DNA from 2 places in the Mesorhizobium sp. M1027 genome. Region 2 is predicted to be linked to the other one. Evidence: predicted binding sites of a transcription regulator. Region 2 holds the regulator's gene; the other holds the start of a gene.
The links. The regulator PhoB, encoded in region 2, activates phosphate uptake and scavenging genes when phosphate is short. The targets are predictions, from matches to a motif close to TGTCATNNANCTGTCAT.
Positions count from the first base shown of each region.

Region 1 (15,220 bases), on a different contig from region 2:
CCAGCCGCTTGTCGATCGGCGCCAGCGTCAGTGTCTCGAAGCCGTGCATGGCGATGTCGCCGCCCTCGATTGCCTCGGCCGGTGTCACCAGAATCAAGTTCTCGATGCGGATGCCGTAGGAACCTTCCTTGTAATAGCCGGGCTCGTTGGAGAGGATCATGCCGGCTAGCAGCTTTTCGGTGCCGGTCTTGGCGATACGTTGCGGGCCCTCATGCACGGCAAGATAGGACCCGACACCGTGCCCGGTACCATGGGCGAAATCGCAGCCGTGTCTCCATAGCGCCTGGCGCGCCACCGCATCGATTTCGGAGCCGCGCGTGCCCTGGGGAAAGCGCAGCATGGAGATGCCGATCATGCCTTTCAGCACCAGCGTGAAGCGTTCGCGCATCTCTTCGGTCGGCGCGCCGATCGGCACGGTGCGGGTGATGTCGGTGGTGCCGTCCTGGTACTGCCCGCCGGAATCGAGCAGGAACAGCTCGCCATCCCCCAGCTTGCGATTGGTGGCGCGGGAGACGCGGTAGTGCATGATGGCGCCGTTAGGGCCGGCGCCGGAGATGGTGTCGAACGATACGTCGCGCAGCGGCATCTGCGTTTCTTCGCCGGTCTGACGGCGCGTCTCCTCAAGCCTGGTGACAACGGCGATTTCGTCGAGCGTGCCGGGCTTCTGGCGGTCGAGCCAGCACAGCAGCTTGGCGACCGCGGCGCCGTCGCGGCGATGTGCGGCGCGGGCGCCGGCGATCTCAGCTTTGTTCTTTGTTGCGCGTGGAATGCGGGCCGGATCGGCCGTGGCAATGACGGTGCCGCCATTATCCTCGACCAGCATTCTGAGCTTGTCCGCCGCGAGAACCGGGTCCAGCGCGATTTTTGCGCCGCCCTTGGCCCGGGTGACGATTGCCGATCCGAATTCACCTGGTTCGTGCAATTCGGCGAGCTGCGTCAGGTAGGCCGCAACGGTGCGCGAAAACTTGCGCTGGTCCATGAAAAGCAGATGCGAGCCGTCGGCGGCCAGCACGGCAAAGCCGAGCGCCAGCGGTGTGTGCGGTACGTCACCGCCACGGATGTCGAAGGCCCAGGCAATCGAGGAGGGGTCGGTCAGCACGGCATGGGTGGCGCCATCCTTCTCGATGGCCGCTGCCAGCCGCACCAGCTTGTCCTTAGCCAGTTCGCCGGCAAAGCCGATCGGGTGGATCTCGACCGGCGCCAGTGGCGGTCCAGGCTGGTCCTGCCAGATCGCGTCGATCGGATTCTCTTCGAGCGGCACCAGTGTCGCGCCGGATTTCTCGGCCGAGGCTTTCAGCGCCTTGACGTCGCTGATCGTATGCAGCCACGGATCGAAGCCCAATCGCACGCCCTTGCCGAGATTGTCCTTGATCCAGTTGGCCGGCGGGTTGTCGACAAGGCTCTCGATCGAAAAGATGTCGAGATCGACCTCCTGGCGCACCTGCAGCGTGTAGCGCCCGTCGACAAACATGACGGCGCGCTCGCCAAGTACAATGACGACACCGGCCGAGCCGCTGAAGCCGGTCAGCCATTTCAGCCGTGCCGAGCGGTCGGCGACATATTCGCCCTGGTGCTCGTCGGCACGGGGCACGATGAAGCCATCCAGCCCGTTCGACGCCAACCATTGGCGCAGCATTGCCACGCGCGGCTTGCCAACGGCCGGATCGCCGGCGGAATCGAAGGACTGGAACATGTCGGCTCTCCTCGAATGATGGCGCGACCGTAGCGCATGACTTCGAAAATCGGAATCGATTTTCGGAACGATCATCCCTGGTCGCCGCAGTGTCTTTTTGTGCATGGAGGCCATGCAGAATCGGCGATTTCAAAAAGCGTCAGCAGAGCTTACCTTCTTAACGTGGAGGAAAAGTCCTGTTGCCCTGCAAAGGAGACCGTCATGTCCTCGATTTCAGCCAGACGCGGATTTTTCAGAAACGCTGTGAAAGCGCTGATCGAAGCTCGCCAGCGCGAAGCGAGCCGGTATGTGAGCGGCGTTCTGCTTGGCTTTGATGACGAAACGCTGAAAGCTCACGGCTACGATCGCGAACAGCTGAAGAAAGCGGCGAACTCGCGCTAGGTCCGAGCAGGTTCCGGCTTGCGTTGAAAGCGTCGCGCCTCAGCGCTTGAGGTGAATCGTCACCCAGCCCTCGCGGTGCAAGGTGCGGACGTGCCGGAATTTCTGGCGGACATAGGCCGCGATTACCGCATCGCGCTGGCGCTCGAGGATGCCCGACAAAACAATCGAGCCACCGAGCGCGATATGCCCGGCCATTTGCGGCGCCAGACGCATCAGCGGCCGCGCCAATATGTTGGCGACGATCAGGTCGAAGGGCGCACGCGCGGCAAAGATCGGATGATGAAAACCGGGCGCCGCTACCGTTTCAATGAGCCCCTTGACGTGGTTCAGCCGCGCATTGGCAGCGGCCACCTTGACGGCGACCGGATCGATGTCCGTTGCCAGCACCGGAACATGCGCGAGCTTGGCCACCGCGATGGCGAGCACCGCGCTGCCAGTGCCAAGGTCGAGCGCGTTGCGCGGATGCTCGCGCTGTATGACCTGCTCCAGCATTTCGAGGCAGCCGGCGGTGGTGCCGTGATGGCCGGTGCCGAAGGCAAGGCCGGCCTCGATCTCGATGGCGAGTTCGCCGCTGTGGCGCTTCCTGCGGTCATGCGCGCCGTGGACGAAGAAGCGCCCGGCCCGTACCGGCTTCAATCCCTCCAGCGAGCGCGCCACCCAGTCGATGTCGGGCAGCGCTTCTCGCTCTATCGGTTTCGACAGCGACAGTCCGGCCAGGATGTCCCTAAGCCGCGCCTCGACCGCATCGACGTCGTCGTCGGCATAGAGCGATACTTCGTGGATATCGCGGTCCTCGTCGACCTCGAGCACCGCAACCGGCAGGCCCTCTTCGTCGAACGCCGCACCGAGCGCCGCGAAGATGCGATCAGCCTCGATCTTGCCCGCGGTGAAATACAAACGCGTCTGCGTCATTCCCGGATACGTCAACCTTCCGCCGCCAGCCGCTTGAGCTTGGCGATGGCGGCGTCCGGGCTTTCGCCATAGGCAATGGTGCCGGCGAAATCGCCCTTGCCGTTGAGCAGCAGCACCGAAGCGGTGTGGTCCATCGTGTAGTCGCCGTCGTTCGTGTCGACTTTCTTCCAGTAGATGCCGAAGGACTTGGCCATGGCGTGGACCTTATCGGGATCGCCGGTGATGCCGAGGATGCGATCGGAGAAATTGCTGACATAGGTGTTCATGATTTCGGGCGTATCGCGCTCCGGGTCGACCGTAACGAAATATGCATGCAGGTTCTTGCCGTCGTCGCCCATCGTCTTCAGCCAGCCGGCCAACTCGAAAAGCGTGGTCGGGCAGACTTCCGGGCAATGCGTGAAGCCAAAAAAGACGACACTGGGGTGGCCACGAAAGGCGGCTTCGGTGACCGGTGCGCCCTTCTGGTCGACCAGCGTGAACGGCGCGCCGAACGGCTCGCCGCCATAATGTCCGCGGTACCAGTCGAACGTTAGCCAGCCGATGCCAGCGGCCATCAGGACGAGAATACCGACCAGAATTGAACGCATCATCAGTGAAGTCCGTCGTCATTTCCATCGGGCGCCGGATTGGCGCCATGAAGCCCTGGCTTGGCGAACACTCTTAGCGGTTCGGTCGCGCCGACGCAAAGATGTCGCGTTGCCGCAACCGGCAATGCTGTGGGAGGAGATCTGCTTGCAAAGCGCGGCCGTTCGTCCCACCTGAGGTCGGCAAAATTCGAACCGCAGGAGGCCTCTTTGCGAAAACTGATTGGCGGCGCGTTGGCCGCATGCCTTGTCATTGGCGCTGGCGCCGCCGCCGCCGAGGAAGTCGGCAAGGTCGGCGTCGATTGGCTCGGCAACGACATCATCGTCGAGGCGATCAAGGATCCGAAGGTCGAGGGGGTAACCTGCCACGTCTCCTATTTCGACCGTGGCATGATCGACCGCCTGCAGAAAGGCAACTGGTTCGAGGACCCGTCCGATTCCTCGATCTCCTGCCGCCAGACCGGGCCGATCACCATTGGGGACATCGACATGAGCGAGGCCGGCGAGGAGGTGTTCAAGCAAGGCATCAGCCTGATCTGGAAAAAGCAGGTGGTGCCGCATCTACGACAAGGCCAACGAGACGCTGATCTACCTCTCGCATTCGCGCCAGGTGCAGGATGGCTCGGCAAAAATGTCGGTCACCACCGTGCCGCTCTACGGCCAGAATGTGGTGTGGACCAGCGGCAAGCCGAAATAGAGACTGAAGGTGCTCCGGGGTCCTTGGCGCGTCCAAACGGATGCGCGGCGCTGCACTCGGCTTGCGAGACTATGCGCGCGGGCGTAAAGCGCCCGCATGGACCGTCCCGAACACCTTGTCCTGAAAGATCCCGAGCCGCGCATCCATCCGACGGCGGAACTGAAGGCCTGCAAGCTTGGACGCTACGCATCGATCGGCGAGCGGGTCATCCTGCGCGAGGTGATGGTCGGCGACTTTTCCTACTTCGAGCGGCATGCCGAGGCGATCTATACGACGATCGGCAAATTCTGCTCGATTGCCGCCAACAGCCGCATCAATGCGCTGGAGCATCCGGTCGAGCGGCTGACGCAGCACAAAGTCAGCTATCGGCCCAACGAGTACTTTCGCTGGCTGGGTGTCGATCAGGCATTCCGCGACCGGCGGCGGGCGAGACCCGTCAGCATCGGCCATGATGTCTGGATTGGCCATGGCGCCGTGATCATGCCTGGCATGGTGATCGGCAACGGCGCGATCGTCGGTGCCAATGCGGTTGTGACGCGAGACGTGCCGGCCTATGCAATCGTCGCCGGCGTTCCGGCCAGGCCATTGCGGCAGCGCTTCAGCGCGGGAACTGCGGCCCGGATCGAACGTCTTGGCTGGTGGGACTGGCCGGTCGAGAAACTGGCCAGGGCAGTCCCCGACATGCAGGCCTTGCCCATCGAGGCTTTCCTCGACCGCTGGGAAAACGACGCTACCTGATCGTTGCGAGCGCGGCGCGTGCACGGTTTGACAGTGAATTCCTCCTCGCAGGGAACTCGAAGCAGTTGCCGATTGTTTCTCCCTGCCATGATCGAAAAGCTGTTCACCAGGATCGCCAACTATATCGCCCATCTTGCCGGTCTGCCGCCGACGTTTGCCGTCTGTTTCCTGATCATTGTGGTCTGGGCGGTAAGCGGTCCGGTCTTCGGCTTTTCCGATACCTGGCAACTCGTCATCAATACCGGCACCACGATCGTCACCTTCCTGATGGTGTTTCTCATCCAGAACACCCAGAACCGCGACAGCGCGGCGATCCAGGCCAAGCTTGACGAGCTGATCCGCGTCAGCAAAGCCAAAAATACCTTTATCGGCATCGAGCACCTGACCGAATCCGAGCTCGAGGAAATCCGCGCCAAATGTGAACGCGCGGCGAAGCGGCACGACGAACAGATCGCCGACATGGCCGCATCCAAGGCGGTGGCTAAAAAGCGCAACGCGAAGAAGCACGCGGCGGCGTGAGCGAGCTTGTTGTCCGGGTTCCTGCCCGAACGGTCGCGGGATCATTCCATGAATGCTGCAAAGGCTTCCTTGTAGTCCGGGTGCCAGCGCGACAGAGCAGGACGATTCTCGATGATGTCGCCAATCGCCCACGCCATGCGTTTTTCGTCCATCGACCGGGTCGCCTCGTTATCGGGACACAGGATGTAGAAGTCGCCACGCAGCAGCGAGGCCAGCATGAAGTCGATGACCTGCTCGCCGGTCCAGGCGCCGGCCGGCTTTTCGGTGGCGCCTTCGGTCAGGCCGGTAAAAGTGAACCCCGGAATGAGCAGATGCGCCGCGACGTTTGCGCCGGGCTCATTGCGCAGCGCGTGTGCAAGGCCCTCGGTATAGGTCTTCACGCCGGCCTTGGAGACGTTGTAGGCGAGGTTTCCGGGCGGCGTGGTAATGCCTTGCTTGGAGCCGGTATTGACGATCAGGCCGGGCTTTCCAGCCGCCAGCATGCGCGGCGCGAAGGCCTCGACGCCATGCACGACACCCCAGAAATTGATGTCCAGCAGTCGCTTCCAGGCGTCACGGTTCTCCCACGGCTTGCCGGGGTTGTTGCCGACGCCGGCATTGTTCATCAGAAGCGAGACGTCGCCGAAGGTGCCGAATGTCCTTTCGGCCAGCCGTTCGAGGTCGTCGGCTTTCGAGACGTCAGTGGCGACAGCAAGCACGGCGCTCTCGCCGGCGAAGGTAGCGACGGCATGTCGGGCCTCATCGAGGCGTGCGCCGCCGATATCGGCCAGCACGATCTTCATGCCCATCGCCGCCAGCCGTTTGGCCGCGGCGAGGCCGATGCCGCTGGCCGCGCCGGTGATGACGGCGACATTACCGGAGGCAAGTGCGGGCAGGGCGGTCTGGATCTCGGCGTCGGTGGTCATGATTTTCTCCTGTTCTGGCCGCGGCGAACTTAGCGCGGAAAGAGGCTCGCGCAAGCCGGTGCGACATCTTCGGGTTGACCGCGTCGGCGGGCGCTGCGCATGCTGATATCGAAAAGGAGACTGACGATTGACCGACTGGATCGAGATCCTGAAAGAACAGACCGCAACCGGCGACCAGATGAGCCGCGAAGTGCCGCAAATGCTTGCCAACCCCGACATCAGCGAAGCGCAAGTGAAAACGCTGTTTTCGGCGCTCGAAAAACAGGCCGAATTCGTCGAAAAGCTGCGCATGGCGCTGGAAAAATTCGGCCATGATTTTTCAGTGATCAAAGCGGCCGAGCGGCTGGAGGAGCGCTACGCCGACCTTGCCGCTTCGGTAGCGGAAAAGCTCAAAGAAATGCGAGGCTAGAGCCTGTTTCATTCGATAAGATTCGGTATGGGCTCTATCTTCTCATGATCTTTTCCGAAAACCGGCATCCACTTTTCGTTGACGCGGTCCTTCGGTTCGGGATCTTGGTCTGCCTATTTCTCGATTAGCCGCTCGAAGCGCCTGTCCGGCACTAGCCAGACCATCGCCACCAGGACATAGATCGAGACACCGATCCAGTGATTGACGAAGGTCAGCGCGACGGCGGCGATATAGAGGGCCAGCGAGATTTTTCCCTTGAGGTCATTGCCCAAAGCCCTGGCGAAGAGGGTTTCGCTGCCGTGCAGCCGATGCAGGGCTATGGTGAGGATGTTGAAGCCGATGGCGCAGAGCGCCAGGTCGACGCCATAAACGGCGACCGGCACCGGCGCGAAATGGTTCTCACCCATGAAGGCTGTCGTCGCCGGCATCAGCGATAGCCAGAACAGCAGGTTGAGATTCGCCCACAGCACGCGGCCGTCGACCCGCTGCACGGTATGGAACATGTTGTGCAAATTGTTCCAGTAGATGCCGACATTGATGAAGGACAGCACATAGCTGAGGAATACCGGCCAGAGTGGCGCCAGCGCGGAAAAATCCTCGCCATGCGGCACCTTCAATTCCAGCACCATGATGGTGATGATGATGGCGACCACGCCATCGGTGAATGCCTCGACTCGTCCCTTGCCCATCAATCTCCCCTGACAATCCGCTGAAGTTAAAAGAGGATCTCGCTCAGCGCCATCGCAAAGCTGCCAAAATTGTCAGGAGCAAGTCGGGGAGGGGGGAACGGCTGACGAAAAAAAGGCGTTAGGGTGTCAGATCCCGAACAGCAAGAAGGTCCGAAAAATGACTGCTCACGCTCAAGTCATGACGCGCGATTACGAACTCGGCGGGCGCGCTGCAGCGGCCGCCGTGGCCGCCATGATCGCGGCTCTTTTCGCCGGCAGCACCGCGCTGACGCCGCTTTACATCATCTACAAGCAGGTCTTCGGCTTCTCGCAGATCACTTTGACGCTGGTCTACGCCGTCTATGTCATCGGCAATCTGGCGGCGCTGCTGATGTTGGGGCGTGTGTCAGATGTCATCGGGCGCCGTCCGATGGCGTTGGCCGGAATGGCGGTGGCCGTCGTCAGCGCGGTGGTTTTCCTGTTCGCCGAAAATGTCGCCTGGCTCGACGTCGCCCGAATTCTGAGCGGATTGGGAATCGGCGTCGGCGCGGGTACCGGCACCGCCTGGCTTGCCGAATTGCTCCCGACCGACGACAAGTCACAGGCGGCGACGATTGCCACCAGCACCAATTTCCTCGGTCTCGGCCTTGGTGCGCTGGGGGCCGGGTTGCTCGCCGAATACGCGCCTTGGCCGCTCAGGCTGACATTCGTCGTCTACCTGGCGATGCTCGCGACTGTAACCCTGCTGGTCTGGCGCACGCAGGAAACCGTTTCGCGGCCGGGGAAACTGGCTGACGTTTCGACGCGGCCGCGCCTTTCCGTGCCCGATGCCATCCGCCCAAATTTCGTTGCGCCGGCGGTGACCGGCTTTGGCGCAATGGCACTGGTCGGCTTTTATGCAGCACTCGCACCGAGCATTTTGGCGCAGCAGCTGCAGGTAACCAACCATGCCGAAGCGGGCGCTCTGTTCTTTGAATTGGCGATCGTGACGGCCGCCACCATTGTAGTGACGGCACGTCTTTCGAGCCGAGCCGCGATGTTCGCGGCGCTTGCGCTGATGATTCCAACCGTCGCGCTGATTGTTGCGGCGCAGGTCTTCGCATCGATGGCCACAATGATTGCCGGGACCGCCTTGTGCGGCGTGGCGGCAGCGCTCGGTTATCGCGGCGGCTTGCAAGTGGTGAACGAGATCGCGCCAGCGGACCGGCGCGCCGAAGTCGTCTCGGCCTTCTTCATCTGCTGTTTTTGCGGCAACGCGCTGCCGGTGATCGGCATCGGCGTTCTGTCGACGGTGGCAGGTGCGACCGTGGCAAGCCTGGCCTTTGCCGGCATGATTGTCGTCTTTTCCCTGGTCGCTCTCGGGTTTGGCGCGAAATACGCGCGCTGAGCCGACCTTTCAGCCGTTCGGTGTCTCGGGCGAAAGATGCGCGCGCTGGCGCGGTACGCCGAGGCCGGTATCCGGCGGTTCGCCGGCAGCCGGCCGGCTTTCGATCATGTGCAGGCTGCGCCAGCGGCCGAAGCGATAATAGGCCGCGGCCAGCACGAGCGAGGTTATAGAGCCGGCCGGAAAGCTCCACCACAACGCTTCCTCACCGATCGCACTTCGGAAGAAATAGGCGAAGCTGGTGCGCACCAGCAGCACCGAGATCACCAGGATGATCAGCGGGGGCATCACCGCGCCGGTGGCACGCACGGTGGCGAAGAGCACGATGGTGATGCCGAACAGGATGAAGGACCACGACGCGATCTTGTTGATGTGAGTGGCGATGTCGATTGCTGCACTGTCGCTGCCAAGGAAGAGGCTGAGCACCGCGCGATCGAATACGAACAGCAGCGCGACGAGCATGCCGGTGAGCACAAGGTTGAAGCCGACGCCGGAGGTGGCGATGCGGCCAATCCGGTCCCAGCGCCCGGCGCCGACATTTTGCGCCGCCATGGACGAGACCGCGGCGCCGATGGCGAGCGCCGGCATCTGGATATAGGTCCAGAGCTGTGCGGCTATGCCGTAGGCAGCCGCGACCTGCGAGCCGTACGAGTTGACCATGCCCATCACCGTCAGCGCCGCGGCCGAAACGACGATCATCTGCAGGCCCATCGGCACGCCCTTGAAGACGACAATGCGCAGCAGCGCCGGGTCCGGCCGCAGCAGAGCGAGATTGGCGCCGGCCAGCCGCAGCGGGTGCTTGCGCGCATAAAGCACGATCAGGATGGCAACCACGCTTACCGTCTGGCCGATCAGCGTCGAGGCGGCCGAGCCGGCGATGCCGAGTTCGGGGAACGGGCCGATGCCGAGAATAAGCAACGGGTTCAAAATGACGTCGAGCACGACGGCCAGCGCCATGAATAGGAAAGGCGTGCGCGAATCGCCGGCGCCGCGCAGCACCGTCATGACGAAGGACAGCAGGTTCATCATCGGTACGGCGAGAAAAATGATACGCAGATAGGAACGCGCCAGCGGCAACGCATCGGCCGGCGTGCCGAGCGCATTGAGGATTGTATCGACCCAGATCCAGCCGCAGACCGCGAACACCACCGAGACAAGGAAGAAGAAGGTGGCACTGGTGCCGACGATGCGGCGGGCTTCGGGCAGATCGCGGGCGCCGACCGATTGCGCGACCAGGATGGTCGCCGCCATGCCGATGCCGAAGACGGTGCCGAGGATGAAAAACAGCACGAGGTTGGCATTGGACGTGGCGGTCAGCGCCGCTTCGCCGAGGAAACGACCGACCCAGACGGCATTGATTGAGCCGTTGAGCGACTGCAGAACATTGGAGCCGAGCACCGGCAGGGCGAACAGCAGCAATGTACGCGGGATAGGTCCACTGGTGAGGTCGCTGGTCCGCCGGCGTGCGGGCATCTTGTCGTCCATGGCAGGCAACTCGGCGAAGGCTTATCTTGAGTCCGGTCCGCAATGATTGCCGATTTAACGAGACAGGTCGACGCAGCGTTGCGAATTCCGCCTGGCGTGCCTTGATCCAATCATGTTCTCAAAGCTTCCGGAATCGTATATTGATCCTGCACGCGTGGGGCCGCATCTTTCCTAGATCTCATGGGCAAGCCGGGGGTTCATGTCCGATATTCCGCTGTTTTTTGAGCGCCTGAACGGCGTGCGTTTCTTGGTGCATCCGCTTTGGGCGCGGCCTCCGTGGCTCTTTCGGCGTGCACCACGACGGACGTAGCGGCGCCGCCAGTGACCGCGGCGCCAAGCGATCCGGCTTTCGGCGATGCCGCAAGTATGTATGCGGCGCGCGTCGACGAGGGCTATCAACTGCCGGCAATCCCGGTAGCCAAGGTCGATCCGAAATTCGTGCGCCAAATCGTGTCCGATCCGACCGGAGAAAAACCCGGCACGATCGTCGTCGATACCTCCGAGCACTTCCTCTATCTGGTGCGCGACGGCGGCAAGGCAATTCGCTATGGCGTCAGCCTCGGCAAGGCCGGTTTCGGATGGACCGGCAGCGCCGTGGTTCAGGCGAGGAAGAAGTGGCCGGTCTGGACGCCGCCGCCGGAGATGATCCAGCGCCGGCCGGAACTGGCGAAATACAAGGACGGCATGCCGCCCGGCCCGCACAGCCCGCTGGGCGCACGCGCGCTATATCTCTTCCGCGACGGCAAGGACACGATGTACCGGCTGCACGGCACGCCGGAGTGGGATTCCATCGGGAAGAACGCTTCCTCCGGCTGTGTGCGCTTCATGAATCAGGACATTATCGACCTCTACAGCCGCGTCGACGGCGTCGCGCCGGTCTTCGTGCGCCCGAACCTGTCGGCCGCCGGGAAGATCGCCGCCGTGTCGGACAGGACGGCCGAGCCGATCGATGCGGGCGTGCCAAAGGACGCGGAGATGTTGAGGTAAGTGCCTTCGACGGATCATCAGTCTTAGGTTTTGCAAACCCACTAGAACACAATCCTTGTGCCGGCGAGCCGCAACTGAAGGGCCCGACCGTTCGATCGTGCCAGGCAGGCGGACGCGTTCGGCGCGTCCGCCTGCCTGGGGGTGTCGCTACTTCCCGGCTAGGCCTGGAAGCGTGACCTGATAGACCAGGAACATCGTGTCGACATCGGCGCCATCTTCGGCCTTGTAGGCCGCGCCGACCTGGAAGCCGTCCTGGGTGAGAAAGTCATTGTCGTTGGCGACGAACAGGAAATAGTCGTCGGGCCGTGTTGGATCGAGGACGCTCACCACCGACATCGCCTCCCACTTCTCCGAAAGGTTGTTGCGGTCATTGGGCGCGCCATTGTGCAGCCCGAAGTGGCCGAGCTCGGTCTTGTCGTTGATGTCGATGAACGGCGTCAGCTTGGCCGGCGTCACCGAGGGATCGAGCTCACCTTTGGGCGCAACCGGCTTGTCCTTGTCGAACTCGGTGCCGGCGATGTCGGTTGCCGCCGACACATCGACGACGCTGATCTCGCGGTAGAGCGAGGTGTCGCCCTTCACCCCCTGGCCGTTGCCGCTGTCGCGCGCCAGCATCAGGAAGGTCTTGTCCGACAGAGCCACGATTTCGCTCTGCGCGGCAATCTTGGTCTTGCCCTTGGCATCGGTGAACACCGGCAGCGGCACAACATATTCATGCGCAAGCTTGAGTTGGGCCGGATCCGAGGCATCGTAGACCAGCGCGCGCGTGTTCTGGCGCGTCGAAGCGGAATCGCCGCCATCCTGTCTGGGGGCCGATTGCAGCACAGCGATCAGGAACTTCCCGTCCGGCGTCAGTGCCATGCCTTCGAGGCCCTGGTTGTTCTGACGGCCGGTTTCGGGATCCGTCGGATCTGGGTCTGCCGCGCCCGGTCCCGGATTGTTGGACGCGAAGTTCGGCGTTCCATGACGCATCGGGACAAGCGCCGCCGGCGACTGCGTTGCCGACATCAGACGCCCATCGGCGGAGAAGTGGTAGATGTTCGGACCATATTCGTCCGAGATGAACATGGTGCCGTCGGGCAGCCGCACGATCGCCTCGTTATCGAGCGCGAGCTTGCCGTTGGCTTCGGGCAGGATCGGCATGTCGTCGGTCGCGGCGCGCACGCCGTTGAGCGGATCGAGGCCGGTTGCGTCGGCGCCCTTGTCGTCGGTCAAAAGCATGGTGTCGGCAAGGGTTGCCTTGAGGCCCGACTGTTCCTGGCCGGCGGCTGGTGCCGCACCCGGTGCGATCGGGGCGAATTCGATGGCAATCGTGTTGATGCGCGGACGGTAATCGGTGGTGCCGACGACATTGTAGCCACGATCCGGCAGCAGCCACAGCGAGCCCTTATAGCCATCGGCGCCATGCGTCCAGCCGGCAGCGTCGATCGCCATGCCCGAGCCGGAGCCAAACGTCTCGCCGAACTTGTCCCTTTGGCTGGCCGGGATGCGACCGACACCGACCAGGCCCTTGTTGACAAAGCTGACGCCGCCGACGGTCGCTGCGTTTTCAGCCAAGGCCGGAGTCAAGGCGGTGAACATCGCCAGCGCGACCGCGAGGGACGCGTTTCGGTGCAGGTTTTTCATGGAAATCCTCTTTGTGACAAAACAGCCGAAGCGGGCGTCGCATCGACATGCCGCCAGCGCTTTCCGAAAAATGTCTAGGACGCGAACATGATACTTGCGTGACAGAGGGCGCTTGTTCCTTCGTCCCTTGTGGGAGAAGGTGGATCGGCGCGCAGCGCCGAGACGGAAGAGGGGTGCTGGACGGAGTGCCTCGGTGCCGAGCTGGAGCACCCTCATCCGACCGAGCTGAGCCTGTCCTCTGGCTTGCCGAAGGCAAGACCCGTGGGCTCGGCCACCTTCTCCCCAAGGGGAGAAGGGAAGTGCCGCGCTCAATCGCTGTCGCGCGCGATCAGCTGCAGCGGCCAGACTTCACGGATGATGCGTGCGCCTTCGGCGCCGGCGTAAGCCGGGATCGATGCCAGCAGCATTTCGGCCAACCGCTCGCCCATCGGCTCGAGCGCCGGGCGGAAGCCGGTCAGCGCCGGCGAAAAATAGCGGCAGAGCGGGGTGTCGACGATGACGATCACCGCAACGTCGTGGCCGGGCCTGATGCCCGCCTCGGCCAGAGCCTTGCAGCCGCCAAGCGCCATCGCGTCGTTGTTGAAGATGATGGCCGTCGGCGGGTCCTTGGAGTGCATGACCTTCGGCATCACCGCGTAGCCGCCGGCCTCGTTGATGAAGCCGTCGGCGATCAACTCGGGGTCGAATTCGATGCCGTGCCGCCGCAACGCCTTGCGATAGCCGGCGAGGAACAGATAGCCGAAATTGAGGTCGAGCGACGGGCGGATGGCGGCGATGCGGCGGTGACCGCGCGCGACGAGACGATCGACCGCGTCAGCCCCGGCTTTTTCGAAATCGAGGTCGAGCGAGGGATAGGAATCGCCGCCGGAGCGGCTGCGGCCGAGCGTCGCGAACGGGAAACCGGCCTGGGTCAGATAGTCGATGCGCTCGTCCTCGCGCCGCGTCCAGGCCAGCACCACGGCATCGGCCCGCCGCGTCTCGACGACACGGCGCAGGCGCTCCTGCTGATAGTCGCCCGGCGCGCCCATCACCACGATCAGGTCGAGGCCGCTTTCGGCGAGCTTGGCCTGCAACCCGGTCAGGAACGGAATGAAGAACGGCTCGCCATATTCCTGGTCGCCCGGATGCGGCTGCAGCATGAAGGCGATCGAATGGGTAGCGCCGCGCCGCAGGCTGCGGCCGGACTGGTTCGGCGAATAATTCAGCTTCTTGGCCGCATCGAGCACGCGCTGGCGTGTGTCGGCATTGACGTCGGCGCGGCCGTTGAGCGCGCGCGACACCGTGCCGATCGAAATATTCAGGTGACGCGCAAGGTCGTGAATGCTGGACGCCAAAGGACAGTTCTCCCCCTTGCTTGGCTAGCACCGGCTGCTCTCCGGGCCAAGCCGACGCCACGATTTTTCACAGCCGGCCAATTGACATTCTACGCCATCGGGTGTGTTCTCGTAAACGTTTACGGAAGAACGTTTGCGGCTCTGCCGTGAACGTCGTGACGATCGGTCTGGAGGGGCCGAGAGGGAGGAGTGCTGGATGATCAATGTCGTCCTGGTCGGCTGCGGAGCGATGAGCAAGGCGTGGCTCGATGCAGCCAGGCAGATCGACGAGCTCGCCATTGTCGGCCTGGTCGATATCGACGCCGAAAGGGCGCGGGCAAGGGCGCGCGAATACGAGCTTTCGAGTGCCGTCATCGGAACCGAGCTCGACGCCGTGCTCGACCAGACCAGGCCCGACGCGGTATTCGACGTCGTGGTTCCCGCCGCCCGCCGCGAGGTCGCGCTTTCCGCCTTTGCCCACCATTGCCATCTCTTGACCGAAAAGCCGCTGGCCGACAGCCCGGACAATGCGCGTGCCATTGTCGAGGCGGCCCGCAGCGCCGGCCGCATCCATGCCGTCGTGCAGAACCGCCGCTATGTCGCCAATGTCAGGCGCATCCGGCGCTTTCTCGATTCCGGCGCCATTGGTGCGCCAACCAGCATCCACGCCGATTTCTTCGTTGCGCCGCATTTCGGCGGTTTTCGCGAAGAGATGCGCCATGTGCTGCTGCTCGATATGGCGATCCACACATTCGATGCAGCCCGCTACATGGTGGCCGGCGAACCGGCCGGCGTCTATTGCCAGGAGTGGGAGCCGGTCAATTCCTGGTATCGGCAAGGGTCGTCGGCAACCGCAAGCTTCGACCTCGGCGGCGGCAAGCTGTTCACCTATGCCGGCAGCTGGTGCGCGGCCGGCTTC
Region 1 covers NZ_JAMYMW010000001.1:117,853-133,072, forward strand. Annotated here, with positions in the region: gene NKH50_RS00500 (aminopeptidase P family protein) at 1-1,693, opposite strand, end outside; gene NKH50_RS00505 (hypothetical protein) at 1,730-2,074, shown strand; gene NKH50_RS00510 (50S ribosomal protein L11 methyltransferase) at 2,114-2,986, opposite strand; gene NKH50_RS00515 (SCO family protein) at 2,998-3,576, opposite strand; partial or broken gene NKH50_RS00520 (CreA family protein) at 3,781-4,267, shown strand; gene NKH50_RS00525 (DapH/DapD/GlmU-related protein) at 4,364-5,005, shown strand; gene NKH50_RS00530 (low affinity iron permease family protein) at 5,093-5,524, shown strand; gene NKH50_RS00535 (SDR family NAD(P)-dependent oxidoreductase) at 5,566-6,429, opposite strand; gene NKH50_RS00540 (hypothetical protein) at 6,557-6,838, shown strand; gene NKH50_RS00545 (TMEM175 family protein) at 6,952-7,527, opposite strand; gene NKH50_RS00550 (MFS transporter) at 7,706-8,893, shown strand; gene NKH50_RS00555 (MATE family efflux transporter) at 8,903-10,375, opposite strand; gene NKH50_RS00560 (L,D-transpeptidase) at 10,697-11,362, shown strand; gene NKH50_RS00565 (esterase-like activity of phytase family protein) at 11,510-12,988, opposite strand; gene NKH50_RS00570 (LacI family DNA-binding transcriptional regulator) at 13,297-14,322, opposite strand; gene NKH50_RS00575 (Gfo/Idh/MocA family protein) at 14,519-15,220, shown strand, end outside.
Region 1: a site for PhoB is predicted at 13,076-13,092, ahead of NKH50_RS00565 (esterase-like activity of phytase family protein). Genes of this name have one in related genera too.

Region 2 (15,220 bases):
ATTCCAGAAGCCGACGCCGTTCCCGATGTCGATCTACGAGAACATAGCCTTCGGCGTCAGGCTCTACGAGAATCTCGGCAAGTCCGAGATGGACGGCCGCGTCGAGCAAGCGTTGAAGCGGGCCGCGCTGTGGAGCGAGGTCAAGGACAAGCTAAACGCCAGCGGCTTGAGCCTGTCCGGCGGCCAGCAGCAGCGGCTCTGCATTGCCCGCACCGTGGCAGTGAAGCCGGAAGTCATTCTGCTCGACGAACCGGCTTCGGCCCTCGACCCGCTGTCGACGGCCAAGATCGAGGAACTGATCGACGAGCTGCAAGCCGACTACACGATCGTCATCGTCACCCACAACATGCAGCAAGCGGCGCGCGTGTCGCGCCAGACCGCCTTCATGTATCTGGGTGAACTGGTCGAGTTCGACCGGACCGAGAAGATATTCACGTCGCCCCGCGAGAAGCGCACGCAGGACTACATCACTGGCCGCTTCGGCTGAGCCGTTCCGATCATGCATATGAGGACAGGACCATGGGCGAACACACAGTCGCTTCTTTCGACGAGGATCTCGAGCAGATCAGCAAGCTGATCCGCGACATGGCCGACCTCGCCGGTTCGATGGTCGGCGGGGCGACCAAGGCCCTGTTGAATTCCGACAACGTGCTGGCGCAACGCGTCGTCTCTGACGACGCCATCATGGACGCGCGTCAACGCGAACTGGACGACCGCGCCATCACCCTGATCGCCAAGCGCCAGCCAATGGCTCACGATCTGCGCCATGTCGTCGGAGCGATCCGCATGGCGGGCGACCTCGAACGCATCGGCGACCTTGCCAAGAATATCGCCAAGCGTGTGAGCGCGGTCGGCCTCAGCGTCACGCCGCGCGACCTATCGCATTCCATCGATGCGATGGCGCAGCTGGTGCTCATCCAGGTGCAGGGCGTCATCGAGGAGTATGCTGCAGGCGATGCGGCCGCGTTGGCCAAGCTGCGTGCCGCCGACGAGCGCATCGACGTCAAATACACGTCGGTGTTCCGCGAGCTGTTGACCTACATGATGGAGGATCCGCGCAACATCACCGCTTGCACGCATCTGCTGTTCTGCGCCAAGAATCTGGAGCGGATCGGCGACCATGTCACCAACATCGCCGAAAATGCGTATTATGTGCTGACCGGCGAGCAATTGCCGGTCAACCGTCCGAAGCAGGACGAAACGACAATGTCCGCGCCGGTGACATGATGGGGGTGCCCAGCCGATGATCGCACCACGCATAATGGTGGTGGAGGACGAGGAGCCGTTGGGCGTGCTGCTCCGCTACAATCTCGAATCCGAAGGCTACCAGGTCGAGGTGGTGACACGCGGCGACGAAGCCGAGATCCGTTTGCAGGAGAATGTGCCCGACCTTCTGGTGCTCGACTGGATGATACCGGCGGTTTCCGGCATCGAGCTCTGCCGCCGGTTGCGCGTGCGCCCCGAAACCGAGCGGCTGCCGATCATCATGCTGACCGCGCGCGGCGAGGAGAGCGACCGGGTGCGCGGTCTTTCGACCGGCGCCGACGACTATCTTGTCAAACCGTTTTCGACACCGGAATTCATGGCCAGGGTCAAGGCGCTGCTGCGGCGCGCCAAGCCGGAAGTGCTGTCCAGCGTGCTGAAGGTCGGCGACATCGTGCTCGATCGCGAATCGCACAGGGTCTATCGCAAGAAGAGCGAGATCCGGCTCGGGCCGACCGAATTCCGGTTGCTCGAGTTCATGATGCGGCATCCGGGCCGCGTCTTCTCGCGTAGCCAGTTGCTCGATAATGTCTGGGGCGAGACGATCTATATCGACGAACGCACCGTCGACGTGCATGTCGGGCGGCTGCGCAAAGCCGTCAATAACGGCCGCATGCCGGATGTCATCCGCACCATCCGCGGTGCCGGCTATGCGATCAGGGAAGATTGACCCGCCTGGTCAGGCGACGTTCTTTCTGACGCCGGGCCTCATTTGCGCGCCCGGCGCGAAAATCTCCTGGTCGACGAAGCTTAACGCCCGCATCGCGCAGCCTTCGCGGATCAGCGGCAATTCGTTCGGCTCGGTATCGAAGGAGATCGAGCCCGAGTGCTGGCCGCCGGCGGTCTGGGCGATGGCCTTGCGCAAGGCCGGCTCGATCAGATCGAAGGCGGCGGCACTGGCGCCGACCATCGCGACCGGTGCCGGATCGATCAGCGCGAACAGCGAGCCGAGACCGAAACCCAGCGCTTCGCCGGCCTTGCGGTAGGCCTCGCGTTCCGGCCCATCCTTCTCGCGCGCGCGGGCGGCCAGCGCGCGCATGTCGGCGTCGCCGACGTCGGCGACCGGTTCGCTGTCTTCGCTCATCTGCCTGGCGTTGCGCCAGATGGCATAGTTGCCGGCATAGGCTTCGATGCAGCCGCGCCGCCCGCAACGGCAGAGCGCTCCGCCCGGACGATGGATCATGTGGCCAAATTCGCCGCCCGAGGAATGCGTCCCGGTGAACAGTTCGCCCTTCAGCACAAGCCCCATACCGATGCCATGCGAAAGCAGGATGGCGATGAAGTCGTCGCGATAGCGATCCGGATTGCGCCAGCGCAAAGCCACCGCCATCATATTGCAGTCGTTCTCCACCGTGGCCGGGATGCCGAATTCGTCCTCCAGCATGTCGGCAAAGGCGATGTCGGTCTGCGGCGTGATCGGCGACCACAGCATGGCGCGTGCAGGGGAGTCGGTAATGCCCTGAATCGCCAGGGCGATGCGGGCGACACTGCGGACGTCAAGGTCTGGGTCCTCAAGCCGGCGCCGGACGATGGCCATGCATTCGCGGATCAGCTCGTCGCGCGGCATGGTCAGCGTGTCCAGCCGGCGCTGTTCCTCGGCGACCACCTGTCCCGCATAGTCGATAATGGCGGCCGACAGGAAATTCAGCGACAACACCACAGTCAGCACCGCCGCCGCTTCCGGGTTGAGGGCGAGGCCGACCTGTGGACGACCGCGTTTCAACGAAACGGGCTCACTTGCCTTGCTCTCGGCGAGGATGCCTTCCCGTATCAGGTCGGAGGAGATCGCCGATATGGTTGAATGACTGAGGCCGGTGGTGGCTGCGATCTCCGTACGCGATGGCTGGCCGGCCCGGCGCACCGCCGAGATCACCATCGCCCGGTTGCGCCGGCGCAAATCGTCATGGCGGATTCCGACCGACATCGTTTTGCTTTCCTCCCGGTTGCCGCGGCCGCTCATGAACCGGAAGCCGTCGGTAATGTCCGACAAATAGTGTCGGATGCGGCAAATAGTGTCAGATGCAGGTGGCGCTGTCATCGTTTATTCCGACGCTCGAAAAAACTCGCACAGTCATCAAAATCCATCAGAATCGATGTTGACAGCAGCCGGAGATCGGGCCAGTATTTTTTCGAGGCTCGAAAAAATTAGAGCTTCTAAGCTGGTCGTTGAGCAATTGGTCACGCCGTACGCGGCGCAGGGAGGATATGATGAAGAAATTCACGGCCGCCATTCTGGCGGGTGTCGCCATGACGCTGGCGCTGGCGTCGGTGGCGCAGGCGAAAGACAAGCTCATCGGCGTTTCCTGGTCGAACTTCCAGGAAGAGCGCTGGAAGACCGACGAGGCCGCAATGAAGGCGGCCATCGAGGCCGCCGGCGACAAGTATATTTCCGCCGACGCACAGTCCAACCCCGGCAAGCAACTCACCGACGTCGAGAGCCTGATCTCGCAGGGTGCCAATGCGCTGATCATCCTCGCACAGGATGCCTCGGCCATCGGGCCGGCCGTGCAGAAGGCACTGGACGAAGGCATCCCGGTCGTCGGCTATGACCGGCTGATCGAGAACAAGGACGTGTTCTATCTGACCTTCGACAACAAGGAGGTCGGCCGCATGCAGGCCCGCGAAGTCTTCAAGGTGAAGCCGGAAGGCAACTACGTCTTCATCAAGGGTTCGGGTTCCGATCCGAATGCCGATTTCCTGTTTGCCGGTTCGATGGAGGTGCTGAAGGAGGCCATCGACAGCGGCAAGATCAAGAATGTCGGCGAGGCCTATACGGACGGCTGGCTGCCGGCCAACGCTCAGAAGAACATGGAACAGTTCCTGACCGCCAACGACAACAAGGTCGATGCCGTGGTCGCGGCCAATGACGGCACCGCCGGTGGCGTCGTCGCCGCGCTGACAGCACAAGGGTTGGCCGGATCGGTTCCGGTCTCGGGCCAGGACGGCGACCACGCCGCGCTGAACCGCATCGCGCTTGGCACACAGACCGTGTCGGTGTGGAAGGACGCGCGCGAGCTCGGCAAGAACGCCGCCGAGATCGCCTCGCAGCTTGCCGACGGCAAGCAGATGACCGACATTGCCGGCGTGAAGGATTTCACCACGCCCGGCGGCAACACGGTCAAGTCGCTGTTCCTGACTCCGGTCGCCATCACCAAGGATAACCTCAACGTCGTCATCGACGCCGGCTGGATCAAGAAAGAAGAGGTCTGCGCCGGCGTGGCGGCTGGCACTGTTGCGGTCTGCAACTGATCCGTCGTTTCCAAGCGTAGAGAACGCCGCGGCTGTAATGCCGCGGCGTTTTTTTCAAAAAGAATTGTTTTTCCGCTTCCGGCGGATAATTTCTAGGCTGCTTCCGGCATCCGCGGCAGACGGCAACCCGGCGGGAGAAACATGATGACCGACACGACTTCCAACACGCCGGTCGACAGCACGGCGGACCGGGCGCGGGAATCCGAGCTCGGCATCGTTGCCCGGTTTCTCAAGGCAACCGAGATCGACACCCGCATGCTCGGCATGGTCGGCGCGCTGTTGGTCATCTGGATCGGGCTGCATGTCGTTTCCAGCGTACGGCTCGGCGTCAATCCGTTCGACTTCGACAGCCGGACCTTCCTGACGCCACGCAATCTCTGGAACCTCTCGGTGCAGACTTCCGCCGTGGCCATAATGGCCGCCGGAATGGTGCTGGTTATCGTCATGCGCAATATCGACCTGTCGGTCGGTTCCGCCGAAGGCCTGATCGGCGTGGTCATGGGCTTTGCGCAGGTGCATTTCTTGGTGCGAATGATCGGTCTGCAACTCGGCAACCCCTGGATCTGGATCCTGGCGCTGGCCATTGGCCTGGCGCTCGGTCTTCTTATCGGAGCGTTCCAGGGATATATCATCGCTTATCTCGAGGTGCCGGCCTTCATCGTGACGCTGGGCGGCCTTCTGGTCTGGCGGGGTGCCGCATGGTGGGTCGCCAGCGGTCAGACGATTGCGCCGCTTGATGCCACGTTCCAGCTGATGGGCGGTGGGCCGGCGGGTTCGATCGGCGCGCGATGGAGCTGGATCGTCGGAATTATCGCGTGCCTGGCGGTTGTGTTCATGCTGCTCAACGGACGGGTGCAGCGCAAGCGGTTCCGCTTTCCGTTGCGCCCGATCTGGGCCGAGACGTTCCTCGGTGTCCTCACCTGCGCTGTCATCATGGGCGCCATATGGCTCGCCAATTCCTATCCTTGGCCGGTCGGCATCGTGAACAGATACGCGGCGGCCAACAATATAACAGTTCCCGAAGGCGGGCTGTTCATCGCCCATGGCATCGCCATACCCGTGCTGATGGCTGTGGCCGTCGGGCTGATCATGACCTTCATCACCAAGCGTACCCGTTTCGGCCGCTATGTCTTCGCCATCGGCGGCAATCCGGAAGCCGCCAACCTTGCCGGTATCAACACGCGTTGGGTGACCATGAAGGTGTTCATGATCATGGGCGTGCTGGCGACGATCGCCGCGGCGATCTCGTCAGCCAGGCAGAACTCGTCGACCAATGCGCTGGGCACGCTAGACGAACTGCTGGTCATCGCCGCCGCGGTCATCGGCGGCACGTCACTTGCAGGCGGCTCCGGCACGGTGCTCGGCGCCATGCTCGGCGCACTTTTGATGCAGTCGCTGCAATCCGGCATGGTGCTGCTCGGCATCGATTCACCGCTGCAGAGCATCGTCGTCGGCGCCGTGCTGGTGCTCGCGGTCTGGCTCGATACCGTCTATCGCAAACGCGTTTAGGGAGGAGGAACGATCATGGCCGACAAGACCGCTCCCACGGGCACGCCGCTGATCGACATGCGCAACATCTCGATCGCCTTCGGCGGCATTCGCGCCGTCGACGATGCCTCGGTCGATCTTTTCCCGGGCGAGGTGATGGCTTTGCTCGGCCACAACGGTGCCGGCAAATCGACGTTGATAAAAATCCTGTCCGGCGCCTATAAGCGCGATGCGGGCCAGATTTTCGTCAACGGCGAGGAGGCTTCGATCTCCAACCCCCGCGACGCCAAGAAGTACGGCATCGAGACGATCTATCAGACGCTTGCGCTGGCCGACAATGTCGATGCGGCCGCCAACCTTTTTCTCGGCCGCGAGCTGATGACCGGCTGGGGTACGCTCGACGACGTCGCCATGGAGGCCGAGGCGCGCAAGGTGATGGGCAGGCTCAATCCGCGTTTCCAACGCTTCAAGGAGCCGGTGGTAAAGCTGTCGGGCGGCCAGCGGCAGTCGGTGGCGATCGCCCGCGCCATCCTGTTCAATGCTCGCATCCTGATCATGGACGAGCCGACGGCGGCACTTGGGCCGCAAGAGACGGCGCAGGTCGGCGAACTGGTCAAGCAGCTCAAGGCCGACGGCATCGGCATCTTCCTGATCAGCCATGATATTCACGACGTGTTCGAGCTTGCCGACCGTGTCTGCGTCATGAAGAACGGTCGGGTTGTCGGCACGGCGCGCACAACCGACGTCACCCAGGACGAAGTGCTCGGTATGATCATCCTCGGCAAGTGCCCACCCGGCGCCATTCCGGGGCCGGGCGCGCTGAAGATCGCCGCATGAACGAGAATTAGCCGGCTAATCACAAGCCGCCAAAATGTGCCAGTCGTCACCATGCTTTGGCCTGGGCATTGTGTTGGCGTCGGGACTTGCCCATAAAGATGCCGAACCGTCCACGGGACGTATCTGCAATTGAAGAAGCTGTTTCCGACCGTCGCTTTTATCGCCGTCGCGCTGATCAGCCTGACGATGGCGGGCTTTGCCTATTTTGCCACCCAGGAGGCGGCCCGCATTAAATTCGAGGCGACGGCGGACGACGCGCTTAACCGGATCGAAAGCCGCATCGACCTGGACCTGTCGCTGCTGCGCGCAACGCGAGCGCTGTTCGACGCGCGCAATGGCGGTATCTCGCAAGGCGAGTTCAAGGCTTTCTTCAACGCGCTCGACATCGACAATAATTTCGCCGGTCTGCGCGGCATCGGTTTCCTCCGCCTGGCGAAAACTGGCAACGAGGCGGCGGTCGAGCGCGACATCCTGCACGATCACGGCGCAAGCCACCCGATCTACCCCGACACGAACTTACCGTGGCGTACGCCCATCGTGCTGTTCGAACCGCTGGATCCGTCCAACAAATCCAGCATCGGCTACGACATGTTCACCGGGCCGGCGCGGCGCGAGGCGATCGAAAAGGCGATGGCCGACGACCAGCAGCACGCCAGCGGGCTCGTGCAGCTCGGCAAGGATACGGGTGCCGCGCAGACCTTTACCGGGTTCCTCGTCTTCGTCCGGCTCAATGTCGAAACCGCGCCGGACGCCGTGAACGCGACGAGATCCTCGACTGCCGGCCTCCTTTATGCGGCCTTCCGCGCCCGTGACCTGTTCCAGGCTGCGCTCAGTCGGGCACCATTGCTGCCGGTTAACACCGAGATCTATGACGGCACGGTGGACAGCGACAACCTGCTGTTCCAATCGGAAACGCCGCCTGTTTCGAGCCTCGGCGACAGGCTGCTGGTCACCCGCAAGATCACCGTCGCCGGCCGGCCGTGGGTCGTCCTGTTCAGGCCGACAAGTGCTTTCTCGCAACCTTCCTCGCGCGCCATCCCGGTGATGCTCGGATTGTTCGGACTGCTGCTTGCGGGCGCCATCGCGCTGGTGGCCCGCTATCAGGAGCGGGCCTATGAGGCGGTCTCGCTGCTTCACGAAACGACCGAAAAGAGCCTGCTGGAAAAAGACCTGATGCTGCAGGAGATGAAGCATCGCATCAAGAACTCGATCACGCGGGTGCTGGCAATCGCGCGCCAGACAGCATCGCACACCACCGACGTCCAGGAATTCTCGGCTTCTTTCTCGGCCCGGCTGCAGGCGATGGCGGCTTCCCAGGACATGCTGACGCGCTCACGCTGGCAGAAAGCCGATCTCGGCGACCTGCTGCGCATCGAGCTAGGCCAGGTGTTCGGCAGTGAGCTTCCTGAAGGGCTGCTGTCGGGACCGCAGGTTCTTCTCGATGAAAAGACGACGCAGGCACTCGGCCTCGTCTTTCACGAACTGGCGACTAACGCGCTGAAACATGGCGAAGCCGGCAATTCAGTCGGTGCGCTGAAGGTCGACTGGTCGCTCGAAGGAGGTAGCGGCGCCCGGACATTGGCTCTCAACTGGCGCGAGGCCGGTCAGAAGAAGCCCGCGACACCGGCAAAGAGCGGTTTTGGCACCAGACTGATCGATCTCAACATCACACGTGAATTGCGTGGCACAATCAGGCGCGATTTTCGCGAAGATGGCTTGAACGTGGAAATCAAGGTTCCGCTGCCGGCCTGAAACGCCATCTTGTGGGCTGCGTCGCAACAGCGCTTTGAAAGGGCAAACGCGGAGACAGGTGGCCTGCCTCCGCGTTTGCTGTTCGCCTGGAGCTCGAAACTAGTTGCAGCGAGCTGTGTAAATCCGGCCGTGACGATCTCTGTATTGGCAGTAGCCATTTTGCAGACGGCGAACCAGCAGACCGCCAATCGCACCAGCGCCGGCGCCGATCAAAGCGCCCTTGCCGCCGCCGACAGCGCCACCAATGAGCGCGCCGCCCACAGTGCCGATACCCACGTTCTCTTCCGTGGTGGTGCAGCCGCTGACCGCAACCACGGCAACCATGGCAATAATCATCTTCCGCATGAAGTCATCCTCACTTTTGTCCTCACTTTAATAAGCTCCAGCCGCCATTTAGCATGAAAGTACGGCCTTTGCCCGCACGATTTCATTGTTGATTAAGATAGTCTTTTTCGGGGCGTGCGCCGTTCGATGCTACCACGAACCCGGAAATCTCCAAGGACGCATCGAGCGTGCCGCTGGGACGCACGTTCCAGACGATCCTGTCACAGTCGTCCCTCGAGCTCCGGATCGACGGCAAGGCATCTGGCGACGAGATGTTGGGCCTGGCCCTGCAGGTCGGTGACCGCGAACGGGCACGGCCGAGTACTCGGGCAGTGGTTTCAAAGCGATCAAGCAGAGGCGAACTCGATCAGATCAACTGGGACGCTGCGGTCAGGACGATCGCGGCCATAAGCGCGACGGCGGCGAAGCGGAGGGGCGAAGCACGAGGCGCGGGCGCTGCGGACGCTTCGGGATCCTGAAAACCGCCCATCGAGACACGAGCGGCCTGTTCCAGTCTGTTCAAGTCGGCAGCCGTCAAGGCCCATTCCTTTCATTTTGTGCCAAACTCAATCGATGGATCGACACGTGGGACAGGATCGGACTTTATGGTGAACAGTCGGTTAAAGTTGGCGATGCGCAGAAGCCTTCTCGCGGCGGCGGCCGCTCGTTCAATCCGTCTCGAAATTGCCGTGAGGAACGACAAGGCGGTATTCGAGGCGGTTCCCGGTGATCTCAAGTGTCGCCGTTCCGTTCAACGATGTGGGTACGACGCGTTCAAGCGCGACGCTGCCAAAACGCTTCTCGCTACGCTGATTGTCATTGGCTCCGATCGCTTCTGCCCATGTCAGCGACAGCGCAGGCTCGCCAGCGGAAGCTGCCGTCAGATCCGCCGTCACCTCGACGAAACCGTCGCTGCGCGACAGCGCGCCATAGCTGACCGAATTGAGGGCGAGCTCATGCATGGCCAAGCCGATGTGCAAGGCGGCATTGGGGTTGAGATATGGATTTGCGCCGCGGAAACGCAGGCTGTGTACGGGGTCCGCGCCGTACCTGCCGACCTGACCGGAAACCAGCTCGCGCAGCGCTGCGCCCCGCCAGTTGGATGACGTGACCAGGTCCTGCGAGGAGGCCAGCGACTGCAATCGGCCCCGGAAACGCGTCAGGAAATCGTCAATGCTGCCGGAATAACGGCCTGTCTGGGTGGCGATGCTCTGGATGATGGCCAAAAGGTTCTTGGAGCGATGACTGACTTCACGCAGCAGCGCCTTCAGCGTCTGCTCCCGGCGTTTCTGCTCGGTTGTTTCGACCATGGTGGTCACGACGCCCTGCACCGCGCCGGTGTCGCTGCGGTCGGCGTCGATCCACACCTGAAACCAGCGGGCGCCATCATCGGCCGGCACGCTGAGTTCGAGATGTTGAGGATTGCCGGAGACGATGACGTCGTGCTTGGCGGCGCCGATACGCTCTGCCTGCGCCGGTGGCAAGATGCCGTTGTTGTCGGAGGCATCGGAAGTCCATGGTGCGCGCATGTTGCGCGCCCACACAGTTTTCATCTCGCGATCCTGGTATAGAACGGAAATCCCGGTATTGTGCAGTGCATGGAGAAGGGCCCGGCCAAGCTGCATTCCGGGATGCAAAGCGATGATCTCATCACTCCGGCCGCGGTCTTTCATTTTTCCGACTCTGGAACGCATCGGTCAATTTTGCTCAACCCACGTCAGGCTGAACGGCTCACGGAAAAATGGGTTCCAAAAGGAGGAGCTGCGGATCAAGCCCTAAAAGCGGTCCGCCGAGCGGCATCCCGTTGGAGGACACTGCCCGGCGGTGGCTGGAAACCGTTTGAGGGGTGCGGCTTCCAGTGTTCGCTTGAATGGCCGCTGGCATTCACGCCCGTCTGATCAGGCCGGCAATTAGCGATATGATCAGGAAGGCGAGAAAGATGAAGAACAATATCTGCGCTATGCCGGCCGAAGTGCCAGCGATGCCGCCGAAACCAAGCGCACCGGCGATGATCGCCACGACTAGAAATACGAGCGCCCAGTAAAGCATGATCCATCTCCTTCCAATGCTGCGGTGAAAACGTGATTCGCCTCCGTTTGTTCCACCATTTCCCGAAAAAGACGATGCTGAAAATCGTTACGGCCCGAATTGCTGCGATGTGTGCGAAAAGGTCCTCGTCAGGTTCGGCAGCAGTTGGCTGCGTATGTTAAGCCGGCGTCACGCCCCATCGGGTCCAAGAAGAGTGGCTATCCCACACCCTGGCGGCGGCAACTCGGCCGCCCGCTGTTCATGCCGCGGCTTTCGCGTGCCGGTCAAAGAACAGGGCCTGGCTGATAAGAGCCTTGACCATATCCGGGTTGAACGGCTTGGTGACGAGGAAAGCCGGTTCCGGCCGCTCGCCGGTGAGCAGGCGCTCGGGAAAGGCGGTGATGAAGATCACCGGCACCGAGGTGGACGACAGGATCTCATTGACGGCCGCGATGCCCGAACTGCCGTCGGCAAGCTGAATATCGGCAAGCACCATCTTTGGCCGCGTCTTGCCGAACATCGCCACCGCCTCGGCGTGGGTGCGCGCCGTTCCGACGACGCGGTGGCCGAGGCTTTCGACCATTTCCTCGATATCCATGGCGATCAGCGGCTCATCCTCGATGATCAGCACATCGGTTGCCACCTGGCGGGAGATCTCGTTGCTCGCCTGCGCGAGAAGTTCGGAGAATTCCTGTTCGTCGACGTCGAGAATCTCCGCCGCCTCGTCTTCGCTGAAGCCTTCAACCGCGACCAGCAGAAAGGCTTGGCGGGGACGAGGCGCAATTGCATTCAGATTGGCCGCGGCACGCTGTTCCCATGCCGACTGGGCATGCTCCTGCGGAACGCGAATGGCCACTGAGGTGAAGAGCTTGGCAAAGACCTTGTAGAGCGCGATGCGGTCGTTCGATGCGTTCGGAAAGATGTCGACATCGGCAATGATGGCCTCGAGCATTGCGGCGACCAGCGCGTCGCCGCTCTCCTGCGATCCGGATACAGCGCGCGAGAAGCGACGCAGGAACGGCAGGTGCGGAGCGATGGTTGCTGATAGGCTCATATTGGACGTCTCCCTCATATGACGTGATGCATGTTACAGCTAAAACGGTTCGCAGGGCCCAAGGGTGAAAACGCAGGTTCTGCGAAAAAGTTCCGATCATGCGGAACTAAGTATATGGGCTGGCGTTTAACGGCGGGTTGGGCAACCAGACGAGGCTGCCGCTTGCCTTGCGTTATGTGTTGAAGGGCGGCTTAAGGCTGGGACAAAAGGGCGAATGAAGAACATGACGAAAGCTACCATGGGTGGCGTTGGCAACGGGCGCCGGGCTGCTTCCCGCGACCCGCTTGGGCCGAACTCGGAAATCGGCCGCAAACTCAAACAATACTACGACGAGCTGGTCTCCGACAATGTGCCGGATCGCTTCGCCCAACTGCTCAGCCAGTTGGAAAAGGCCGAACCTGTACAAAAGAAGGACTGAGGCATGGCGGCCGTCTCCCAGGGCTTCAAGACCGACTTGCTCGGCTCGATCCCGAGCCTGCGGGCTTTTGCCGTGTCGCTGACGCAAAACGCCGACAAGGCCGACGACCTGGTGCAGGAAACATTGGTCAAGGCCTGGGACAAGCATGAAAGCTTCCAGCCCGGCACCAATCTGAAGGCATGGCTGTTCACGATCTTGCGCAACGAATTCTATTCGCAGATGCGCAAGCGCGGCCGCGAGGTGCAGGACAGCGATGGCGTCATGACGGCCAGGCTTGCCGTTCACCCGGCCCAGCACGGCCAGCTTGACCTCGAGGACTTTCGCGGCGCGCTCGAATTGCTGCCAGAAGACCAGCGCGAAGCCATTATCCTCATCGGCGCGTCCGGCTTCTCCTACGAGGAAGCGGCCGAGATCTGCGGCTGCGCCGTCGGAACGATCAAGAGCCGCGTCAGCCGCGCCCGCACACGGCTGCAGGAAATCCTGAAGATCTCCGGTGAAGACGAGTATGGCCCGGACGCAATTTCGGCTCAGGTAACCGGGTCGACGGCTGCGTGAGGCGCGGCGTGTTCGAACCGCTCCGCGCCTCAGCGGAGAGGCGTTCGCCTGCAGGCCGCCGCCACTGCCTCGAGGAGATCGTCTCCCGAATAGGGCTTGGTGACCAGCCTGACGCCGGGAAAGGATTTCTTGATCTCATCGGTATCCGAATAGCCCGAGGCGAAGACGAACGGGATGCCCGCTTCACGCAGCCGCGAAGCAAATTGGAGCGTCGAAACGCCGCTCAGCATGAGGTCGACGATGGCGACATCGAACTGCGCGGCAACGTCTTGCTGTTCGATCTCAGTCAGATCACGGGCGATGACCACATTGAGCGCGCCGTAGTCGCGGCAAAGCTGCTCGATATCCATGGCAATCAGGAACTCATCTTCCAGGATAAGAATCCGCAAACCGTCAAGTGATGCGCGCACGCCGCAATATCTCCTTAAATGCGTATCGTGAAACGAGGGAAGTCATGATCGTTATTTGGCATGCTGTCATTTAAAAAAGACGTGCCGGCGCGGATGCGTCGGCCTCGGCCCATGCAAGGCATTTGCAACGCGCGCTGCCGGAGATAGGGTTAGAAGAGGTTCGCGCCGGAACCTTGGGGTCTGTCGGGCGTTTCGACCGAGCAAAATCATGGAGAGTGAAGCAATGGCGACTGCCGCAGGTAAGGCCGGGAACGAAGCCCGCACGAATTCCGATATTGAGGCCGACATCGCACAATTGAAGGCCGACATCGATCAACTTACCAAGCTGTTGGCCAAAACTGGCGAACATGGCTACGGGGCAGCGCGGCGAGCCGCCGCCGAAGGCGTCGAGCAGTTGCGAACCCAAGGCGAGGCAGCTTTCGATAGCTTGCGCACCAACGCCAGGGACATCGAGGCGCAGATGATAGCGCATATGCGCGAAAAACCGGTGACTTCGCTGGCGATCGCCGCAGGCGTCGGATTCCTCTTCGCGCTTCTCGCGCGCCGCTAATTCTGCACGCATGGGAATGCTTGCATCGCTGATCTCGGGCCTTGCCTCGGGCGAAACCATTGCGGCGGTGCAACGCGTGCGCGTCGCTGCGATTGTCTATTCGGTCGCAGCGCTGGCGGCGCTGTGCGGCCTCGGCTTCCTCGTCGGGGCGGCCTATATCTGGGCGGCGGCCCGCTATGGGCCGATGGCAGCTTGCCTGAGCTTCGGGATCGGCTTTCTGGCAATCGCCGGTCTCATCCTGCTCGCCTACCGCATGTCGGCCGGCTCGCGCGCCAGGCGCCGGGCGAAGCGACGCAACGCCGACATGAAGGCTATCGGCATCACTGCGGCACTCGCCGTGCTGCCGGCGCTGCTCAAGGGCAAAGGTGGCCTGGCGAAGGGCGGGTTGGGCGCCATTCTCGGCCCGGCGATAGCACTCGCTGCCTACGCCATCTACCGCGAGAACGTGAAGCGCGGCTCGGATGATCCGGATACCGGCAAACGCGAATAGTTCGGAGGGGATAGTTCGGGGCAAACGATTCTGGCGCCGGTCGCAAAATGCCGGCGTCACAAATCTTCGAGCGGAATCGATATTTCGGCGACAACGCCATCCGGCCGGAATTCATGGGTCACCTCGCTGGAAATGACCTTGGCCAGGCTGCGGCGGATCAGGATCGAGCCGAAGCCATGGCGTTCGGGCGGCGCAACCCGCGGTCCGCCGCTTTCGCGCCAGGCCAGCAACAGACGCCGCGCACCCTTCCTGCCTTGTACCTTCCAATCGAGATCGACCTTTCCGGAAGAAACCGAGAGCGACCCGTATTGCAGTGCGTTGCTTGCCAGTTCATGCAGGATCAGCCCGAGTCCGACTGCCTGGTCGGGTGACAGCAAGACGTCGGCGCCGGAGATCGCCATCCGCGATTGTCCGGCGGCTTGGAACGGCTTTACCTCGATCTGCACCAGCTCGCGGATGCCGATGCCGCGCCACTCGCGGTCCGACAGCAGGCTGTGCGCAACGCCCAGTGCCTGCAGCCTGGCGCTGAAGGCGCCGAGGAATTCGCTTGGCTGGCGGGCATGGCGAACGGTCTGCGTGGCCAGCGCCTGTACAGTTGCCAACGTGTTCTTGACGCGATGATTGAGCTCGCGCAGCAACAGCCGTTGGCGTTCGTCGCCTAGCTTGCGTTCAGTGATGTCGTAATTGACGCCGAAGATCAGCGTCGGCTTGCCCTCGCCGTCGCGCTCTATGACGCGGCCGCGCGTTGCGACCCATCGTGGCGGATCGAGGCCTCTGACACGGTATTCGCCAAAATAGTCAT
Region 2 covers NZ_JAMYMW010000010.1:132,526-147,745, reverse strand. Annotated here, with positions in the region: gene pstB (phosphate ABC transporter ATP-binding protein PstB) at 1-487, shown strand, start outside; gene phoU (phosphate signaling complex protein PhoU) at 520-1,227, shown strand; gene phoB (phosphate regulon transcriptional regulator PhoB) at 1,244-1,933, shown strand; gene NKH50_RS20385 (ROK family protein) at 1,943-3,187, opposite strand; gene xylF (D-xylose ABC transporter substrate-binding protein) at 3,472-4,512, shown strand; gene NKH50_RS20375 (sugar ABC transporter permease) at 4,657-6,021, shown strand; gene NKH50_RS20370 (ATP-binding cassette domain-containing protein) at 6,037-6,837, shown strand; gene NKH50_RS20365 (CHASE domain-containing protein) at 6,967-8,589, shown strand; gene NKH50_RS20360 (YMGG-like glycine zipper-containing protein) at 8,689-8,934, opposite strand; gene NKH50_RS20355 (hypothetical protein) at 9,281-9,451, opposite strand; gene NKH50_RS20350 (sensor histidine kinase) at 9,582-10,607, opposite strand; gene NKH50_RS20345 (hypothetical protein) at 10,512-10,811, shown strand; gene NKH50_RS20340 (DUF1328 domain-containing protein) at 10,798-10,962, opposite strand; gene NKH50_RS20335 (response regulator) at 11,201-11,995, opposite strand; gene NKH50_RS20330 (NepR family anti-sigma factor) at 12,210-12,413, shown strand; gene NKH50_RS20325 (sigma-70 family RNA polymerase sigma factor) at 12,417-12,968, shown strand; gene NKH50_RS20320 (response regulator) at 12,998-13,318, opposite strand; gene NKH50_RS20315 (ElaB/YgaM/YqjD family protein) at 13,602-13,928, shown strand; gene NKH50_RS20310 (hypothetical protein) at 13,939-14,418, shown strand; gene NKH50_RS20305 (sensor histidine kinase) at 14,475-15,220, opposite strand, start outside.